Regions from separate parts of the Serinicoccus shuyuelongi genome, predicted to be linked through region 2. Evidence: predicted binding sites of a transcription regulator. Region 2 holds the regulator's gene; the other holds the start of a gene.
What was found. The regulator HspR, encoded in region 2, represses chaperone genes until heat shock. The targets are predictions, from matches to a motif close to AAGTTGAGTCNNNNNGACTCAACTT.
Positions count from the first base shown of each region.

Region 1: ACI3EY_RS03330 (ATP-dependent Clp protease ATP-binding subunit) is a predicted target of HspR. The motif match lies at 7,088-7,112, and genes of this name have one in related genera.

Region 1 covers NZ_JBJFZU010000002.1:656,952-667,343, reverse strand. Annotated here, with positions in the region: gene ACI3EY_RS03350 (lipid II:glycine glycyltransferase FemX) at 1-974, opposite strand, end outside; gene ACI3EY_RS03345 (DegT/DnrJ/EryC1/StrS family aminotransferase) at 996-2,162, opposite strand; gene ACI3EY_RS03340 (lipid II:glycine glycyltransferase FemX) at 2,262-3,305, shown strand; gene ACI3EY_RS03335 (lipid II:glycine glycyltransferase FemX) at 3,356-4,408, opposite strand; gene ACI3EY_RS03330 (ATP-dependent Clp protease ATP-binding subunit) at 4,525-7,050, opposite strand; gene ACI3EY_RS03325 (hypothetical protein) at 7,187-7,384, opposite strand; gene ACI3EY_RS03320 (hypothetical protein) at 7,874-8,494, shown strand; gene ku (non-homologous end joining protein Ku) at 8,504-9,418, opposite strand; gene ACI3EY_RS03310 (ATP-dependent DNA ligase) at 9,437-10,392, shown strand, end outside.
Region 2 covers NZ_JBJFZU010000002.1:504,108-514,499, forward strand. Annotated here, with positions in the region: gene ACI3EY_RS02605 (hypothetical protein) at 1-33, shown strand, start outside; gene ACI3EY_RS02610 (glucose-1-phosphate adenylyltransferase family protein) at 78-1,322, shown strand; gene dnaK (molecular chaperone DnaK) at 1,521-3,419, shown strand; gene ACI3EY_RS02620 (nucleotide exchange factor GrpE) at 3,416-4,147, shown strand; gene ACI3EY_RS02625 (DnaJ C-terminal domain-containing protein) at 4,281-5,354, shown strand; gene ACI3EY_RS02630 (heat shock protein transcriptional repressor HspR) at 5,361-5,792, shown strand; gene ACI3EY_RS02635 (ABC transporter permease) at 5,915-6,757, opposite strand; gene ACI3EY_RS02640 (ABC transporter ATP-binding protein) at 6,754-7,647, opposite strand; gene ACI3EY_RS02645 (sensor histidine kinase) at 7,810-9,090, shown strand; gene ACI3EY_RS02650 (response regulator transcription factor) at 9,075-9,758, shown strand; gene ACI3EY_RS02655 (hypothetical protein) at 9,881-10,392, opposite strand, start outside.

The sequences.
Region 1 (10,392 bases), 150 kb from region 2:
TCGGTGGCACCGCCGTCGCCCTTGCAGAACGCCCGCTTGAACAGGTACAGCCCGTCGGAGTCGTCGAGCGCGAAGACGCCGCCCATGTCGTAGCTCTCGGCACCGTTCTCCAGCCCCCACAGCATCAGGTCGTGGTTCATCACCTGGTTGGGGCCGAGGTTGCGCTTGGTGTCGTTGGAGCCGGCGTAGAGGTAGTAGAGCTTGCCGTAGTAGTCCACCGTCACCGACGAGGCCAGCACGTCGCCCTCGTGCTCGGCGTGCACGATCCGCATCCGGTCCCCGAAGGCCTGGCGCATCCGCCGGAAGTAGGGCAGACCGCGGGCGGTGATCTCGTTGCGCCGCGCCATGAAGCTGTAGACCTCGTGGAAGGTGCCGAGGTCGGCCTCGCTCGCCCCGTGCCGGGTCCGCACGCCCTTCTTCTTGCCGCTGCGGACACGGTTGCGCGTCCCGCCGTCATACTTCTTCATCAGCGAGGCCTCGTCCAGGACCTGGCCGTCCTCGTCCTGCAGGTAGACGACCATGCAGTACCTCGGCTGCACCAGGTCGTCCTTGCCGGCCCCGACGTTCTTGACGACCCACCCGTCCCGCGAACGCAGCCAGCCGTCCAGCTCGGAGGTGAACGGCACCTCGGGGTCGATCTTGGTCATGATCGCCCGGTGCTTGGTCACGAGCGGCGCGGCCTCCGCCAGGATGGCCTCCACCTGGGCGTGGTCGTCCCAGTCGACCAGCGGCCCCCGGGGCGCGTAGAGCACCGAGAACCCGCCCGGCAGCCGCCGCACGAGCAGGCTCATCGCGGCGGTGATCCGCCGGCCGCCCTGCCCGTCGTCCTCCTCGAGGTAGACGGCCTCCTGACCCCAGTCGTCCTTGACGATCCCCCAGTCGGGGTCCTGGGTCAGGGCACGACGGGGGTGGCTGCGCACGAACTGCGCGTAGCGGTCCCGGGCGGCGTGGTCGGTGAGGTCGAGAACTGGCACCGCGCTACCGTACCCGCGCGCTCAGCCGACGAGGTCGCGCACGGCCGCGACCGTGCCGCGCGCCGCGGCCTCGGTCACGAAACCGGCCGTCGGCAGGTTGAGGATCCGGGCGCTCACGTCCTCGGCCACCGGGCAGGACCCCGGCCGGTAGCCGAACGCGGCCGGGTCGCCGGGCCCGGGGAAGAGCAGCGGGCGGTACCAGCGGCCGGGCACCGCGCCCCGGGCCTCCAGCACCCGGAAGGCCTCCTGCGCGGTCGCTGCGGAGTCCAGCAGCACCGGGTAGCGCACCAGCACCCGTCCCGGCTCGTCCAGTGCCGACGGGGTATGCGCTCCCGCCACCTCCGCGAGCCCCTCCCGGTAGAGGGTGGCCACCGCCCGGCGGTGGCCGCGGTTCGCCTCGAGGCCCCCCAGCGACTCGGCGACCTGGGCGAGCGGAGGGCCGGTCAGCGCCGCCGGGGTCCCCGCCACCCGTCCTTGCAGCTCGGCGGGCATGATCGGGGTGTCCACCAGCCCCGCCCGGGCGGCGAACGCGATCCCCACCTGACCGGGACCACCGAGCCGACGGGCCACCCCCTGGGCGGGTCGGGAGAGCAACTGGGAGGCCCGGCCGCGCACGCCGGGCTCGCCGAGCCCGAGCAGAGCGGTCACCACCCGGGCGTGCCACGGCATACCGGACCCGGCGGGGTTCACCCAGCAGGCGGCACCGAGCCGGGTCGGCAGGATCTTCTCCACCCCGAAGCTGTGCACGGAGACGTCGGCCAGGGGCGCGCCGTCGCTCCCGCGGGCCAGCTCGCCGAGGCAGTGCGCGGCGTCCTCCAGCAGCATGGCGCCCTGCGGCGCGGCCTCCCGGAGCTCGGCCAGCGGGGCGGCCGCACCGAAGGTGTGCTGCCCGACGACCGCACGGGTGCGCGGCGTGGTGACCGCCCCCAGCAGCGCGGGATCCATCGCCAGGGTCTCGGGGTCCAGATCGGCGTACACCGGGGTGTGCCCGGCGCTGATCACCGGCGCCACCGCGGTGAGGCAGGTCAGCGGCTGGGTGACCACCTCCCCCGGCTCCAGCACACCCAGCACGAGGGTCATCGCATGCCGCGCCTTGGAGACGAGGTACCAGTCCTGCGGGTCGGTGCCGGAGACGCGGGCCAGCTCGTCCCGCACCCGCACGTCGAGCTGTTCTGTGGATGCCGTCACGGCGACCAGTCTAGGTACGCGCGCCGCGACGAGACCGGTCCGCCACCCCCGGTCCCGACGCGCGGGGGAGGTCGGGTCCGCTCGCGTATCGTGGGCGCCATGGCTCTGCGTCTGTTCCCCGACACCACCGCGGCCGAGTGGAACACCCGCATCGCCGCCACCCCGAGCGGGGGCAACATCTTCCAGAGCCACGAGCTCGGCGAGGTGAAGCGGCTGGCGCGCTGGACCCCCCGGTATGCCGAGTCCGACGGGATCGCGATGACGATCCACGAGAAGCGCGCCACCCCGTTCGGGACGATCTGGTACCTCCCGAAGGGCCCGTGCGTGGCCGACACCGCGCAGCTGGCCGGCGTCGTCGCCGACCTCGCCGCGGAGGCCCGCAGCCGGGGGGTGCTCTTCGTCCGGATCGAGCCGGAGCTGCCCGAGACCCCGGAGAACGTGGCCGCGCTGGAGAGCCTGGGGCTGCGCCACGTCGAGCCGGTGCAGCCGCACACCTCCACGGTGATCCACGCGCTCCCGGAGGACGAGGAGGGGCTGCTGGCCAGCTACCCGTCCAAGACCCGCAACATGGTGCGCCGCGCGGGCCGCGAGGGCGTGCTGGTCGAGCGGGCTCCGGACAGCGACGAGACCTATGACGACATGTGGGAGATCTGGCAGGACGTGGTGCGCGACCAAGGGCTCGCGGTGCGCAGCAAGGAGTACCACGTCGCCTCGTGGAAGCTGATGGTGCGCAGCGGCCTGGCACAGGTGCTGATGGCCCGGGTGGATGGCGAGGCGGTGGCCTCGGCGGTGGTCGCCAGCCTCGGTGAGGCGGCGGCATACAAGGAGGGCGCCAGCCTGCGCGACCGGCCGGTCCCGGGGGTGAGCCAGCTCGTGCAGTACGAGGGCATGCGCTGGGCACTCGAGCGCGGCGCCCGGACCTACGACCTGGTGGGGGTGCCGCACTCCAGCGAGCTGGACGACACCAGCCACCCGCGGCACGGGATCGGCAAGTTCAAGCGCGGCTTCACCAAGGAGGTCATCGACTGGGTCGGAGCCTGGGACATCGTGGTCCACCCGCGCCGGTATGCCCTCTGGCAGCGGGTGGGCGAGCGGGCCGTGGCCCGGGTTCAGCGCAGGGAGCCCGGCGACACCTTCTGGTGACACCGGTGGGCGCACAACGCGCGCCCGGTCGGTGCACAACGCTCGCCCGGTCAGTAGAAGAGCGGGTTCGCCTTCGCCGTGAGCCGCCGGTAGACAGGCATCCCCACCCGGTCCCACACCGCGAAGACGCGCGGCTTGAGCACCAGCTGCATGGTCCCCACCTGGTCGACGATGGGCGCGAACGCGGTCTTGAACTGCACCAGCGGGTGCAGCTTGTGCGACTCGTCCTCGGCCGACCAGCTGGGTGGCGCGCCGTACATGTCGTAGGTGGTGACGCCGTGCTCCTTGCACCAGCGCATGGCCTCCCACTGCACCCGGTACTGCAGCCCGTTGGAGTCCCGCGTGCGCCGTGAGCCGCCGTCCTTGTAGTACCCGAGCTCACCGCGGTGGATGACGAACGCGCCGGCCTCCGGCTCGGCTCCTTCCGCCGGGCTGGCCAGCACGAAGTGCCCCTGACCGGCGTCGATGTAGCGGCGCCACAGCCCCTGGTGGTACTCCTGGCTGCGGTGCTCGACCCCGGCCCGCCCCATCGTCTCGTCGAACAGGCTCCACATCAGCGCGAAGGCCTCGTCGTCGGTGCGGTGCTCGATCACCGCGTCGGCGGTCTTGCGGATGTGCCGGCGGGCGCGCTGCCGGAACCCGGCGAGGATGTCCTCCTCCTCGGGGCGCAGGTCCACCAGCACCGTGTGCTGGCCCTGCTGCAGGTCGGGCATCGGGCGCATCCCGGGCACCGCGGCGATCAGCCGCTCGCGGTCCTCGGGCCCCTGCGCCGGGACCGAGGGCTCCAGCACCACGGCGAAGGGTCGGCCGACGGGCGGCGTGCGCAGGTCCTCGGCGCAGGCGCGGGCGTGGTCGGCGTCGGCGACCCGGGGCCCCATCGGGCAGTACCAGAGCTCGCCGAACGGGGGCACCCGCCGGTAGAGGTAGAGCGCGTGGACGGGCTCCTGCCCGGGGTGCTCGTGCACCAGCCGGCGTGCCTTCCAGACCGGCGCCTTGAGGTCCGCGTAGCTGTCCAGCTGGTACAGCTCCGGACCGCCCGGGTTGGCCCAGACCAGGTCGTCCCATCGGGCCCGCTCGTCCGGGGTGGCCTCGCGCAACGTCATACCGCCAGCCTAACGGCGACCGGCCCGCCCACCGGACACGAGAGAGGACCCCGGGCGGGGTGCGACGCGTCCTGCGTCGTGCCCCGCCCGAGGTCCTCAGGAGGTATGCGCCGGGCTCAGCCCGCCTGCTCCTCGACCGGCACGGTGTCCGGCACCTCGGCGGGCTTGTCCTGCCCGCTGAAGGTGAAGACCTTGTCCCGGGTCTTGCCGTCGCCGACGGTGTCCTCGACGTCGACCAGGACGATCTGGCCGGCGCGGATCTCGCCGAAGAGGATCTTCTCGGACAGCTGGTCCTCGATCTCCCGCTGGATCGCGCGGCGCAGCGGCCTGGCGCCCAGCACCGGGTCGTAGCCGCGCTTGGCCAGCAGCTCCTTGGCCGAGGACGTGAGCTCCAGGGCCATGTCCTTGTCCTTGAGCCGGTCGTCCAGACGGGCGACCATGAGGTCCACGATCTGGACGATCTCGGCCTGGCTGAGCTGCGGGAAGACGATGGTGTCGTCCACCCGGTTGAGGAACTCGGGACGGAAGTGCTGCTTGAGCTCGTCCGTGACCTTGTTCTTCATCCGGTCGTAGGAGCTCTGGGTGTCCGGTCCGGCCGAGAAGCCGAGCGAGACGCCCTTCGCGATGTCCCGGGTGCCCAGGTTGGTGGTCATGATGATGACGGTGTTCTTGAAGTCGACCACCCGGCCCTGGGAGTCGGTCAGGCGACCGTCCTCCAGGATCTGCAGCAGGCTGTTGAAGATGTCCGGGTGCGCCTTCTCGATCTCGTCGAAGAGCACGACCGAGAACGGCTTGCGCCGCACCTTCTCGGTGAGCTGGCCGCCCTCCTCGTAGCCGACGTAGCCGGGGGGCGAGCCGAACATCCGGGAGACGGTGTGCTTCTCGGAGTACTCCGACATGTCGAGCGTGATGAGGCTGTCCTCGTCACCGAAGAGGAACTCGGCGAGCGCCTTGGCCAGCTCGGTCTTGCCGACACCCGTGGGGCCGGCGAAGATGAACGAGCCACCGGGACGACGCGGGTCCTTCAGACCGGCGCGGGTGCGGCGGATCGCCTGGGACAGACCCTTGATGGCGTCGTCCATGCCGATGATCCGCTTGTGCAGCTCCTGCTCCATGTTGAGCAGCCGCGAGGACTCCTCCTCGGTGAGCTTGAAGACGGGGATGCCGGTGGACGCGGCGAGGACCTCGGCGATCAGCTCCTCGTCGACCTCGGCGACGACGTCCATGTCACCGTTCTTCCACTCCTTCTCCCGCTCGGCGCGCGCCTGGGTGAGCTTGTGCTCCTCGTCGCGCAGCCGGGCCGCCTTCTCGAAGTCCTGCGCGTCGATCGCGGACTCCTTCTCCCGCCGTGCGTGGGCGATCTTGTCGTCGAAGTCGCGCAGGTCCGGCGGCGCCGTCATCCGACGGATCCGCAACCGGGCCCCGGCCTCGTCGATCAGGTCGATCGCCTTGTCCGGCAGGAAGCGGTCGTTGATGTAGCGGTCGGCCATGTTCGCCGCGGCGACGAGGGCGGCGTCGGTGATGGTCACCCGGTGGTGCGCCTCGTAGCGGTCGCGCAGACCCTTGAGGATCTCGATCGCGTGCTTCAGGGTCGGCTCTGCCACCTGGATCGGCTGGAAGCGGCGCTCGAGCGCGGCGTCCTTCTCGATGTGCTTGCGGTACTCGTCCAGGGTGGTCGCGCCGATGGTCTGCAGCTCGCCACGGGCCAGCATCGGCTTGAGGATGCTGGCGGCGTCGATCGCGCCCTCCGCGGCACCCGCACCGACGAGGGTGTGGATCTCGTCGATGAACAGGATGATGTCGCCGCGGGTGCGGATCTCCTTGAGCACCTTCTTCAGGCGCTCCTCGAAGTCACCGCGGTAGCGGGAACCGGCGACCAGCGCGCCGAGGTCCAGCGTGTAGAGCTGCTTCTCCTTCAGCGTCTCCGGCACGTCTCCCCGGACGATGTCCTGGGCCAGGCCCTCGACGACGGCGGTCTTGCCGACGCCGGGCTCACCGATCAGCACCGGGTTGTTCTTGGTGCGCCGGGAGAGCACCTGCATGACCCGCTCGATCTCGGACTGACGACCGATGACCGGGTCGAGCTTGCCCTCGCGGGCGGCCTGGGTCAGGTTGCGGCCGAACTGGTCGAGCACCAGCGAGCCGGCCTGCTGGCCCTCCTGCTGGCTGCCGGCGCCGACACCGGCGGACGCGGTCTCCTTGCCCTGGTAGCCGGAGAGCAGCGTGATGACCTGCTGGCGGACCCGGTTGAGGTCGGCGCCGAGCTTGACCAGCACCTGGGCGGCCACGCCCTCACCCTCACGGATCAGGCCGAGCAGCAGGTGCTCGGTGCCGATGTAGTTGTGGCCCAGCTGCAGACCCTCGCGCAGCGAGAGCTCCAGCACCTTCTTGGCCCGGGGCGTGAACGGGATGTGCCCCGTCGGGCTCTGCTGGCCCTGGCCGATGATCTCCTGCACCTGCTGGCGCACTGCGTCCAACGAGATGTCGAGCGACTCCAGCGCCTTGGCTGCTACGCCCTCACCCTCATGGATCAGGCCCAGCAGCAGGTGCTCGGTGCCGATGTAGTTGTGGTTCAGCATGCGCGCCTCTTCCTGCGCGAGCACCACCACTCGTCGAGCCCGGTCGGTAAACCGTTCGAACATGCGATTCTCCTCCACTGTGGGTGCCTGGCTCCCACTCTACGTGCGTCTGCTCTGCTCAACGCCGTCCTGCGCCATCGATGTTCCCTGTTCGCCCCGGGCGCAATACGGCCCATGCCTCCAGGTATGCGCCCGCCCCTCACCGCAGGCGGGCGAGCACCGGCGGTGGGGCGGGCACCCGCTCACCGTCCTGGGCGCGGACCCAGGACCGCAGTGCCCAGCGGACGAAGTCCGGCTGCAGCATCACGTCCTCCCAGGTGAAGCGGAGCACCGTCCAGCCGAAGACCACCATCTCGGTGTACCGCCGGACGTCTTCCGCCCGCCCGTCCGCCGCCATGGCCACCCGCCTCGCCTGCCGTGCGCCTCACCTCCGGCCGTTCTGGCTCGTGCTTGACCGGCCAACCGTGGTGGACCGCGGCGCTGCGGTGGGCCAGGACCGCGCTCATCCGGTGCGCGGCAGCGGCGTGCGTCCTGCACGAGGCCAGTCGGTAGCGACCGCGGCGTCCCCGCACCAGGCGGCCGTCCCGGACGGCTACGGCCAGCGCCCGCCAGCTGACCACCGCGCGCCGCAGCTGTCGCGTCGTCGCCGCACCGCCGCGCTGGGCGACGAGCGTGGTGGGGTTCGGTGCGGGCATACCCCAGGGTGGCCCGATGGGGTACGGCCTCGCGGGGCTCGTCCACAGGGCGCCTCCCCGGAGGCCACACCCAGGAGGTGAGGACCGACGGGCGCCACGGGCATACCGGCACCAGAGGTGCGGGAGCCACGTCCGTGGTGCCCGTCCGGCGCCTCCGGTATGCCCTCAGCCCCCCGATCTACCATGCCGCCATGCGCACCCGCACCCTCTCCTCGTTCGCCCTCGTCGCCCTCCTCGCCACCGCCGGCTGCACGTCCGGGTCGGAGCCGGCGGACGACCGGACCGAGGAGCAGACGTCCGAGCAGGCCGCGGCGACCGACGGGTCGGGCATGGACGGGTGGCTCTGCGACGACATCAGCCCGGCCTCGCTGGAGACCCTCGCCGGTGGCGAGCTCACCGACCCGACCGAGGTGCAGGTCCAGGACGACGACGAGGCCTGGGTCTGCGAGGCGCGGGACGGGCAGACCCCGCTGGCGCGGGTCACGCTGCGGGTCGGCGAGGAGGCCCGTGACGAGGCCCGCGAGCGGGTGGAGCAGACGGAGGGCGTCGAGCCGGGCCCCGAGTACCTCGGGGAGTCGTACACCTCCCCGGCGCTGGTGGTCGGACTCACGCTGTGCCGGGTGACGGAGGGCGGACCCGACGACCACCAGCCCTACGTGATGCTCGCCGAGTCGCTCGTCGACTCCGAGGAGGACCTGAGCGAGCCCCTGCGCTCCACCCTGGCCCAGCTGGCCGGCGGCCTGGACCAGCGGTACGGGTGCAGCCCGACGATGGCCCGCAGCGACGCGGCCGAGGCCACCGAGGCCCCCTGAGGTCGGCGCTCAGCCCGCCTTCTTGGCGGCCGGTTTCCGGGCCGGTGCCTTCTTCTTGGCGCCCGAGGACTTCGCGCCTGCGCCCTTCTCGTCCTTCTCGTCGTCGTCCTCGGACGCCTTCCGGCTCCGGCCGGCACCGGCCCGGTCCACCGAGCGCTGCAGCGCGGCGAGCAGATCGACCACCTCGCCCGAGTCCGCCTCCTCCGGCTGGTCCGGGCTCTCGGTGACGTCGCCGCCCTTGATCTTCTTCTCGACCAGGGCGTCGACGGCCTCCTTGAAGTCGTCGACGTGCCCCTCGGGCTGGAAGTCGCCGGACATGGAGTCGACGAGCATCCTGGCCATCTTCACCTCGGCCTCCTTGGGCTCGCTCACCTCGTCCAGGTGGTCGAGCTGGCCGGCGTCCCGGATCTCGTCCGGCCACAGCAGGGTCTGCAGGATGATGGCACCCGCACTGTCGTCCCCCGCGACCCGGAGCACCGCCATCGTCATCCGGCTGCGCACCGAGACCGTCACCACGGCCACCCGGTCCGACTCCCGCAACGCCTCGCGCAGCAGCCCGTAGGCCTTGGCACCCATGGCGTCCGGCTCGAGGAAGTAGGCCTTGTCGTAGAGGATCGGGTCGATCTGCTCCCGCGGCACGAAGGACTCGACCGTGATCTCTTTGTTGCTGCGGTGCGGCAGGCTCGCCAGGTCCTCGTCGGTGAGCACGACGGTCTTGCCGTCCTCCGTCTCGTAGGCCTTGGCGATGTCCTTGTAGGCCACCTCCTCCCCGTCGGCCTGCGCGACCCTCTTGTACCGGATGCGGCTGCCGTCGGAGCTGCGCACCTGGTGGAAGCTGATGTCGTGGTTCTCGGTCGCGGAGTAGAGCCGCACGGGCACGTTCACCAGCCCGAACGACACGGCACCCTTCCAGATCGCTCTCACACGCACCAGGATGGACCCATGCGCCCCATGCTCGCCACCCCAGGGGACGTCGTGCCCGGTCCCCCGTCCGGACCTGCCTGGGCGCACGAGATCAAATGGGACGGCATCCGGCTGCTCGCCGACGTCCGCGAGGGGCGGTTGCGGCTGCTCACCCGCGGTGAGCGGGACATCGCGGTCGCCTTCCCCGAGCTGACCGCCCTGGCCACGGTCGCGGAGGACCTGCTGCTCGACGGCGAGGCGGTGACCATGGTCGGCGGCCGTCCCTCGTTCGCGCACGTGGTGGACCGGGTGCACACCACCACCGACGCCGCCGCCCAGCGGCTGGCCGCCACCCGGCCGGCGACCTACCTCGCCTTCGACCTGCTCCGGCTCGACGGCCTGGACCTGACCCCGCTGCCGTGGAGCGCCCGGAGGGAGGCCCTGGAGCGTGTCCTGGGCGATATCCCGCACACCCAGCTCTCACCGGTCTACGAGGACGGCGCCCAGCTGCTCGCCGTCACCCGCGACCAGCAGCTGGAGGGGGTGCTGAGCAAGCGGCGCAGCTCCCCCTACCGGCCTGGGCAGCGCAGCCGCGACTGGCTGAAGTTCCCGCACCGGCTGCGGTGCTCCGTGGTGGTCGGGGGGTGGCGCCCCGAGACCGGACGCGTCACCCGGTTAGGGGCGGTGCACGTGGGTCTGCCGGTGCACGGCCCGGACGGTATACCGCTGCGCGCCGCCGACGGCACGCTGCGGCTGCGCTACCTGGGTCGGGTGGGCAGCGGCCTGGCCGGCCGGGCGGGCGCCTCGCTGCAGGCGCTGCTCGCGCAGGTCGCCCCGGCGGACTACCCGTTCCAGGACGAGATCCCGGCCGCCGAGGCCAGGGGCTCGACCTGGGTCAGCCCCCAGGTGGTGGTCGACGTCGAGTCGTTGGGCCTCAGCACGGCACAGCACCGGCTGCGTCAGCCCTCCTACCAGGGTGTACGCACCGACCTGCT
Region 2 (10,392 bases):
CTAGGCTCGCGCGCAGACCGACGGCCCGGCTGACGTCCGGACGGACGCGGGGGCGGGTCCCGGCATACACTCACCGCGTGTCGACACTGCCCGTGGGGCTACGGACGCTGGCGATCGTCCAGGCGGGCGGGGCCGGGAGCCGGATGGACGTGCTCACCCGTGAGCGGGCCAAGCCGGCGCTGCCGTTCGCCGGCACGCACGCGCTGGTCGACTTCCCGCTGTCCACGCTGGCCGCCAGCGGTGTCGCGGACGTGTGGGTGGCGGTGCAGTACCAGTCCAGCACCCTCGACACCTACCTCGCCGGGGGAAGACCGTGGGACCTGGACCGCACCCACGGCGGTTTCCGCCGGCTCACCCCGGAGCAGGGGTCCGGCCCGGCCGAGGAGGACGGCTTCAGCCACGGCAACGCCGACGGGCTGTTCCGGCTGCGCGAGGAGATCCTGGCCTTCGACCCGGACGTGCTGCTGGTGCTCTCCGCCGACCACGTGTTCTCCGCCGACCTGCGACCGATGGTCAGCCGGCACCTGGAGCGGGGGGCCGAGTGCACGATGCTGACCGCCGAGATCGGCGTGCAGGAGGCCGCGCACAACATGGTCGTGCACACCCGCGCCGACGGCAGGGTGTCGCGGGTGGACTACAAGCCGGGCTCGACCGGCACCGGCACCGTCGCCGTGGAGATCTTCCTCTACGACCCCGCGGTGCTCGTCGCCGAGCTCGAGCGGCTGCGCGCCGACCTGCACCGGGACGACGGGGACGGCGAGGACACCGGTCTGGGCGACTTCGGCGAGCACCTGGTGCCGGCACTCGTGCAGCGCGGCCAGGTGTATGCCGACCCCCTCCCCGGCTACTGGAAGGACGTCGGGCGACCCCAGGCCTACCTGCAGGCGCACCGGGACCTGCTGACCGGGCGGGTCGACGTCTTCGACCACCCGGGCCGGCCCGTGCTGGGCCCGGGCGTCCCCGACCCGCCCGCCTGGTGCGGCGACGAGGCTCAGGTCGCCGGGTCGATGCTGGCACCGGGCAGCCGGGTCCGGGGGACCGTGCGCCGCAGCGTCCTCGGCCCTCGGGTGGAGGTGCAGGCCGGGGCCGTCGTCGAGGACAGCGTGCTGCTCTCCGACGTCGTCGTCGAGGCCGGTGCGGTGGTGCGCACCGCGGTGCTGGACGAGGGGGTCGTGGTCGGGCGCGGCGCCAGGGTCGGGGAGACGCCCGCCGGCACCCGGCTCAGCGACGAGGCCATCACCCTGGTCGGGCGGGACAGCCACATCTCCCGGGACGCCCGGATCGCCGCCGGCGCGCGGCTGGAGCCGGGCACCACCGCCTGAGCTCCGGCCGAGACCCACCCGATCTCCGCGGGGGGCGCCGACGCAAGGAACAAACCCCCCGCTCGTGTAGTTGAGCGAAGTGAACTCAACTTCACTGAGCGCGGGTTTGACAAGACGCCGCCCAATCAGCAGAGTTGAGTGCAGACGTGTCAACCTCGGCGCACGACGTGCGCATCGACATACCAAGGAGAGCAGTTCATGGGACGTGCAGTCGGAATCGACCTCGGCACCACCAACTCGGCGGTCGCCGTCCTCACCGGAGGCGAGCCGGAGATCATCGCGAACGCCGAGGGTGGCCGCACCACCCCCTCGGTCGTCAGCTTCGCCAAGAACGGTGAGGTCCTGGTCGGTGAGGTCGCCAAGCGGCAGGCCGTCACCAACGTCGACCGCACCATCCGCTCCGTCAAGCGCCACATGGGCACCGACTGGAGCACCAAGATCGACGACAAGGACTACACCCCGCAGGAGATCAGCGCCCGTACGCTGATGAAGCTCAAGCGGGACGCCGAGTCCTACCTCGGTGAGGACGTGACCGACGCGGTCATCACCGTCCCGGCGTACTTCGACGACGCCGAGCGCCAGGCCACCAAGGACGCCGGTGAGATCGCCGGCCTGAACGTGCTGCGCATCGTCAACGAGCCGACCGCCGCGGCGCTCGCCTACGGCCTGGACAAGGGCAAGGAGGACGAGCTCATCCTCGTCTTCGACCTCGGTGGCGGTACCTTTGACGTGTCCCTGCTCGAGGTGGGCAAGGACGCCGACGACGGCTTCGCGACCATTCAGGTCAAGGCCACCCACGGTGACAACAAGCTCGGTGGTGACGACTGGGACCAGCGCGTCATCGACCACCTGGTCACCACGGTCAAGAACCAGACCGGTGTCGACCTGAGCAGCGACAAGATCGCCCTGCAGCGTCTCAAGGACGCCGCGGAGCAGGCCAAGAAGGAGCTCAGCTCCGGATCGAGCACCTCGATCAACCTGCAGTACCTGTCGATGGGCGAGAACGGCCCGATCCACCTGGACGAGACCCTCACCCGTGCCCAGTTCGAGCAGATGACCTCGGACCTGCTGGAGCGCACCAAGGCTCCCTTCGAGCAGGTCATCAAGGACGCCGGCATCAAGCTCGACCAGATCGACCACGTGGTCCTGGTCGGTGGCTCCACCCGGATGCCCGCCGTCGTCGAGACCGTCAAGAAGATGACCGGCGGCAAGGACCCCAACAAGGGCGTCAACCCGGACGAGGTCGTCGCCGTCGGCGCCGCGCTGCAGGCCGGTGTCCTCAAGGGCGACCGCAAGGACGTGCTGCTCATCGACGTCACCCCGCTGAGCCTGGGCATCGAGACCCAGGGCGGGATCATGACCCGGCTGATCGAGCGCAACACCGCGATCCCGACCAAGCGCAGCGAGACCTTCACCACCGCCAGCGACAACCAGCCCTCGGTGGGGATCCAGGTCTACCAGGGTGAGCGGGAGATCGCCGCGCACAACAAGTTGCTCGGCAACTTCGAGCTCACCGGCATCGCCCCGGCTCCGCGTGGGGTGCCGCAGATCGAGGTCACCTTCGACATCGACGCCAACGGCATCGTGCACGTCTCCGCCAAGGACCGTGGCACCGGCAAGGAGCAGTCGATGACGATCTCCGGTGGCTCCGCGCTTCCGAAGGACGAGATCGAGCGGATGATCAAGGACGCCGAGGCGCACGCCGAGGAGGACAAGCAACGGCGCGAGGAGACCGAGACCCGCAACTCCGCGGAGCAGCTCGTCTACTCCACCGAGAAGTTCCTCTCCGACTCCGGCGACCAGGTCCCGGCCGAGGCCCGTGGCCCGGTCGACACCGCGCTGACCGACCTCAAGGACGCGCTCAAGCCCGAGAGCGGCGCCTCGCTCGAGGACATCAGCGCCAAGATGGAGACGCTGTCCACCGAGAGCCAGAAGATGGGCTCGGCGATGTATGCCGCGCAGCAGGAGTCCGGTGCGGGTGACGCCGGCGCCCAGCAGGGTGCCGACGGCGAGGCCGGGAACGGCACCGCCGACGCCGGCTCCGACGAGGACGTGGTGGACGCCGAGGTCGTCGACGACGACGAGGAGAAGAAGTGACGGACACCCACGGAACCCCTTCCGAGGGCGGCCCGGACGAGGGCCGTCAGGGCGAGGGCCGCGACGGCGAGAAGGTCGGGCCCGTCATCCGGGACAAGCGACGGATCGACCCGGAGACGGGTGAACGGCGCCAGCCGGAGCCCGAGGCCGCACCCGCCGACGACACCGACGGTGTCGCCGACGGTGCGGTGGCCGACGGCGGGAGCGGCGACGTCACGGCCGGCGGCGAGATGGCTGGCGACACGGCTGCGGACGACCTGACCGGTGTCGCGGACGACCTGCACCCTGACTCCCTGCTGGCCGCGGAGCGGCTGGAGGAGATGCGCCGGATGCAGGCGGAGTTCGTCAACTTCCGCAACCGCACCCAGCGGGAGCGTGAGCTGGACAAGGGCCGCGCGACCGGGGCCGTCGTCGAGTCGCTGCTGCCGGTGCTGGACGACATCCACTCGGCCCGCGAGCACGGCGACCTCACCGAGGGCAGCCCGTTCGCGGCGATCGCCGACAAGCTCGAGCAGGCCCTGGGCCGCTTCGGTGTGGAGCGGGTCGGTGCCGTCGGCGACGTCTTCGACCCGAACGTGCACGAGGCGCTGATGCACCTGCCCGCCGAGCAGGCCCAGCTGCCGGAGGGCACCACGGAGATGACGGTGGTGCAGGTGATGCAGCCCGGTTTCAAGGTCGGCGACCAGGTCGTGCGTGCCGCGCGCGTCGCGGTGGCGGACCCGGGCTGAGACCCGCCGTGCGGCATACCCTGACCGGGCGGGCGTTCTGCAGCGACAGGACGCTCGCCCGGTCGGAGCACAACGCTCGCCCGGTCGAGGACGCGGGCGACACGGGACGACACGAAGGAGGAGGTGAGCACCGATGGTGAACCAGGACTGGTTCGACAAGGACTTCTACGCGATCCTCGGCGTCAGCAAGGACGTCGACGCCAAGGAGCTGAAGAAGACCTACCGCAAGCTGGCGCGGCAGCACCACCCCGACAGCAACCCCGGGGACGCGGCGTCCGAGCAGAGGTTCAAGGACGTCGGTGAGGCCTACGCGGTGCTCTCCGACCCCGAGCAGCGCAAGCAGTACGACGCGGTGCGGCAGATGGGCGGAGGTGCCCGCTTCACCGCGGGTGCCGGCGGCCCGGGCGCCGGCGGCGGCGGCTTCGAGGACGTCTTCGCCCAGATGTTCGGCGGTGCCGGCGGTGGGCAGGGGCAGCGCTTCTCCACCGGCGGACCCGGCGGGGTGGGCGGTGTCGGCGGGGTCGATCTCGAGGACCTGCTGGGCGCCTTCGGTGGCGCCGGCGGTTTCCAGCAGCGCAGCCAGGGCGGACCGCAGGGCTTCCCGGGCGGCTTCCCCGGCGGTGGCGGCTTCACCGGCCGCGGTGGAGGTATGCCGCGCGGCCAGGACGTGCAGGCCGGCACCACCATCGACTTCCGGGCCGCGGCTTCCGGCGACACCGTCACCCTGTCCAAGCCGGACGGCGGGCGGATCACCACCCGCATCCCGGCCGGCGTCAAGGACGGCCAGAAGATCCGGCTGCGCGGCAAGGGGATGCCCGCGCCGATGCAGGGCGCCGAGCCCGGCGACATGTACCTCACGGTCACGGTCACCCCGCACCCCGTGTTCGGGCGTGAGGGCAACCACCTCACGGTGGACCTGCCGGTGACCTTCTCCGAGGCCGCCCTCGGCGCCACCGTGCAGGTGCCGACCCTGGACGGGTCGGTCGTCAAGGTCAAGGTCGCCCCTGGCACCCCCTCCGGGCGGGTGCTGCGGGTCAAGGGCCGGGGCATCGCCACCAAGCAGAGCACCGGCGACCTGCTCGCCAAGGTGCAGGTGGTCGTCCCGCAGCGGCTCTCCGACACCGCCCAGGAGGCGGTCGAGGCGCTGCGCGCCGAGGAGGCCGGCACGGACCCGCGGGCCGAGCTGCTCCAGCGGGCCAGGGCGTGATGACCCGTGGTCGACCGTGAGACACCCGTCTACGTGATCTCGGTCGCGGCCGAGCTGGCCGGTATGCACGCGCAGACCCTGCGCCAGTACGACCGGCTCGGCCTCGTCACACCCTCCCGCACCCGCGGCGGAGGGCGGCGCTACTCCTCCCGCGACATCGACCGGCTGCGGGAGGTGCAGAACCTCTCCGCCGAGGGCGTCAGCCTGGCCGGCATCCAGCGGATCATGGACCTGGAGCTCCAGGTCGAGGGCCTGCGCGACCGTCTCGCGCAGCTGCTCGCCGAGAACGAGCAGCTCCGCGAGACCGGCCAGTCGCGGGTCTTCGCGGCGGACCTCACCGGTGAGGTCGTCGCCCTGCGGGCCGGTCGCCGACCCCGGGGCCGCTCGACCAGCACCGCCCTCGCCCTCTGGCGCCCGCAGGGCTGGCCGCGCGGCTGAGCTCCTGAGCCTGTGCCCCAAGGCGATTGCCGCTCGCCCCCTTACCCCCTGCCCCTTGGGCGCACCGCGGTGGGTACGTGCTGCCAGGACAGCACATACCCACCGCGGTGGCTGGCGAAGGCCTACTTGATCTCGCGCCGGGACACCCGCCACAGGCCGAGGGCCAGCGGCACCACGATCCAGATGAGCGTGGTGACCCCGAGCTGCTGCCATTCCTGGGCGCTGGCGTTGCTCGACTCGGCGAACGGTATGCCGGCCATCGTCGGGTCGATCCAGGCGGCCCGGTCCCGGAGCCAGCCGACCGTCGCGGTGACGATCGAGATGACCACCGGCAGCACGAAGAACGCGGCGATCGCCAACGGCACGTTGAGCAGCAGCGCCCCGAAGGCGACACCCATCAGGATGTAGATCACCTGGATCACGGTGTAGTTGAGCACCAGTGCCCCGGTCACCGCCAGGTCGATGTCGCCACCGGCCACCGAGACCGACAGCACGTGCGCCAGTGCGGCGAGCACGAAGGTCACCGCGAGCACGACGAGTCCCAGGAGCACCGCCGCCAGCGACTTGGCGACCATGACCCGGAGCCGGCGGGGCTCCTGGGTGAAGGTGATCAGGGCCGTGCGCTGGCTCCATTCCGAGGCCGCCGTCAGGATGCCGAGCACCGGCAGCAGCACCGCCTGCGGCAGCACCGCGGTGGTGAGCAGCGCCAGGAACCCGGCCCCGTCCTCCCGGCTGAACCACATGACGAGGCCCATCGCCAGCGCGGTGACCGCGACGATGACGATCAGCAGCCACCGTCCGGCCCGGGTGTCCACGGTCTTGCGCAGCTCGGCGTGCAGCAGCTGGCCGAAGCCCAGCCCGCTACCCAGGGAGCCGGGCGGCTCCTCGCGTGCGCCGGTCGCGTCGGACCTCAGGGAGGCCTGGTCGTCGGCCGTGCCGACGGGGGTGCTGGTCGTGGAGCTCATGCCGCCACCTCTCGTGCGTCGTCCGCGGTCAGGGTCAGGAACATCTCTTCGAGGCCACCGCCGGAGGCACCGAGGCTGGTGATGACCAGGCCCTCGTCCAGGGCGAGCCGGCCGATGGTGGCCGGGTCGGTCTGCGCGCCGAAGCCGCCCCGGGGCAGGGCCACCGGTGACAGGCCGGCCCGCTGCAGCGCGGACTCCAGGGCCGCACGGTCGGTGCCGTCCAAGACGACCCCGCCACGGGAGAGCAGCTCCTCCTTGGTGCCCTGGGACACGATCCGACCGCGGCCGATGAGGACCAGGTCGTCGGCGACCTGCTCGACCTCGCTGAGCAGGTGCGAGCTGAGCAGCACCGTCCCTCCGTCGTCGGCGAAGTCGCGCAGCAACCCGCGCATCCACCGGATGCCCGCCGGGTCGAGGCCGTTGGCCGGCTCGTCGAGGATGAGGACGTGCGGGTCGGCGATCAGCGCGTTCGCCAGGCCCAGCCGTTGGCGCATACCGAGCGAGTAGTCCTTGACCCGCCGCTGCGCCTCCCGCGAGGACAGGCCGACCCGCTCCAGCGCGGCGTCCACCGCCTTGCCGCCGACACCGGTGACGATGGCGCTGAGCAGCAGCGTCTCCCGCCCGGTGCGACCGGCGTGCTGCGCCGAGGCGTCGAGCATGACACCGACGTGACGGGTGGGGTTGGGGAGCGCGCCGTAGGGGCGGCCCAGGATCCGGGCGCTGCCGGAGGTGGCCGGCGTGAGCCCGCACATCATCCGCATCGCGGTCGACTTGCCGGCGCCGTTCGGGCCGAGGAAGCCGGTGACACGACCGGGGGAGGCGGTGAAGGAGATGTCGTCGACGGCGGTGAAGGCGCCGTAGCGCTTGGTCAGGTGCTCGATCTGGATCATGTCACCACCCTCCGTCGCGGGGGCCGTCCCGCACATCGGTCGCCGGTCTGCGGGCGGCTGACCAAGGTCGGCGGCGTGAGGTGTCGGCCCCGACCAAAGTAGGGGCGGACGGCAGACCGACGGCCGGGGACGACCGTGTCCGGTCGCCGTAGGCTCGGTGGGATGCAGCATCCACCGCCACCCCTGACCCGCTGGCAGCAGACCTGGCGGCTGGCGACGGTATGGCTGCTGGGCGGCCTGTTCTGGCTGGCGGTCTTCGCGATCACCCCGGTCGGTCAGGGGGAGCCGACCGACCGGGGCGTCGTGGACGTGCTGCTCCTGCTGGACATCGCCATCGGTCAGCTGGTCGTGGTGCTGGTCGCCTTCCGACGGCGCTGGCCGGTCGGGGTGGCTGTGGCGGTGTCCCTGCTCTCGATCCTGTCCACCTGGTCGGTCCCGGCCGTGATGCTGGCCATACTCTCCCTGGCCACCCGGCGACGCATGCCGCCGCTGGTGGTCGTGCTGATCCTGAACGTGGCGCTCGGGGCGGTCCACGACCGCTGGATCGCGCCCATCCTCTTCCCCGACGACCCGTCGTATGCCTCGGGTCGCGGCTCCCTGCTCTCGCTCGGGCTGACCTCGGTGATCGGGCTGCTGGTCTTCGCGATCGTCGCGCTGATCGGCTGGAACATCGGGGGTCGGCGCGAGCTGGTCAGCAGCTGGCGCGCCCAGGCCGAGACCGCCGACCGTGAGCAGTCCGCCAGGGTGGCGCAGGCCCGGCTGGCCGAGCGGGCCCGGATCGCCCGGGAGATGCACGACGTGATGGGGCACCGGCTCTCCCTGGTCGCGATGCACGCGGGGGCGTTGGCGCACCGCCCCGACCTGACCGAAGCGGAACGGACGCAGAGCGCCGAGATCGTCAGGGACGGCGCCCATCAGGCGTTGGAGGAGCTGCGGGTGGTGCTCGGGGTGCTGCGCGCCGAGGACGAGGGGAGCGGCGGGGCCGCAGCGAGCGGGACGGCCGGCGGGACCACGGACGGTGCGGCGGGGCGGGCCGTCGAGGCCCCGCAGCCCGCGTTCACCGACATCCCGTCGCTGGTGGCGGAGGTGACCAGCAGCGGGCAGCAGGTGCAGCTGGAAGCAGCGCCCGACCTGTGGGCCCGGTCGGTGGAGCTCCCGGGACCGGTGGGACGGCACGCCTACCGGGTGGTGCAGGAGGCGCTGACCAACGCCCGCCGGCACGCACCCGGGACTCGGGTGCAGGTGGAGCTGGCCGGGGGGCCGCAGGCGGGCCTGCGCGTGCTGGTCCGGAACCCGGTCGTCTCGACCGTGCCCGCGACCGGGCAGGGCTTGGGCCTCCCCGGGATGGCCGAGCGGGTGACGCTGGCCGGGGGGACCTTCGAGGCCGGGGTGGTCGGCGGCGACTTCGCCGTGCGAGTGTGGCTGCCGTGGCGGACGACGTGAACGGGGCGGCAGTCCCCCGGGTGGTGCTGGTCGACGACGACCCGCTGGTCCGGGCGGGCCTGCGGATGCTGCTCGGTGGACCGGACGGGGTGGAGGTGGTCGGCGAGGGGGACGACGGTGATCGGGTGGTCGAGCTCGTGGCCCGGCACCGGCCGGACGTCGTGCTGATGGACGTGCGGATGAGCCGGGTCGACGGGTTGACGGCGACCCGGGAGGTGCTGCGGCGCTGGCCGGAGACCAAGATCCTGGTGCTCACGACCTTCGACGCCGACGAGCTGGTGCTGGAGGCGCTCCGCGCGGGGGCCCGGGGCTTCGTGCTCAAGGACACCCCGCCGCAGCGGCTCGTCGCCGCGGTCCACGAGGTGGCCTCCGGTGACCACGCCCTCTCCCCGTCGGTGGCCTCGCTGCTGGTGCGCGAGGTGGCCGGTGGCGCGCGGGCTGCCTCGGACGACCGGGGAGCCAGGGCACGGGCCTCGCTGGATCTGCTGACCGAGCGTGAGGTCGAGGTGGCCCGGGCGGTGGCCCGGGGCGGCTCCAACGCCGAGATCAGCCGCGAGCTCTACCTGGGCATCCCCACCGTCAAGGCGCACGTCTCGAGCATCCTGGCCAAGCTCGACCTGACCAACCGGGTGCAGGTCGCCCTGGTGGTCCACGACGCCGAGCGCTGAGGCATACCTCGCCCCTTGCCCCTTGCCTGCCACCCGAGTGCGGTCACCCTAGCCGGACCTTCATCACGCTTTAGGGCGATGAAGGTCCCTCTAGCGTGACCGCACGCCGAGGAGGACGCGGCTCAGGCGCCACGCCGTTCGGAAGCCAGGGCTGCCTCGACCATGGCCCGGATACGCCCGGGGTGGTCCAGGTCGGCCCACACCAGCCGGACGACGGTATAGCCGGCCCGGCGGAGGCGCAGCTCACGACGCTTCTCGGCCACGAGGTCCTCGGGGGAGGCGTACTTCGACATGCCGTCGAACTCGGCGATCACCCGGGTCCCCTCGATCAGGAAGTCCACCCGACCGAGGAACGTGCCGATGACGTCGCGGATCACGACCTGGGGCTGCGGGACGTAGCCGAGTGCCGCGAGGACCAGCCGGGTGAGGCTCTCCCCGGGCGACTCGGTCCGGGCGTCGACCAGCTCGGTCACCCGCTCCATCAGGGCGTGCGCCGGATGGTGCTCGCGACCGTCGAGGGTGCCGACCAGGTCGGCCGTGCTGACCATGCCGCGATGCAGCGCCGCGTCCGCCGCCACCACCCCCGCGTCCCGCCCGTGCAGCTCGGCGACCCCCATCACCACGAAGCGGGGCT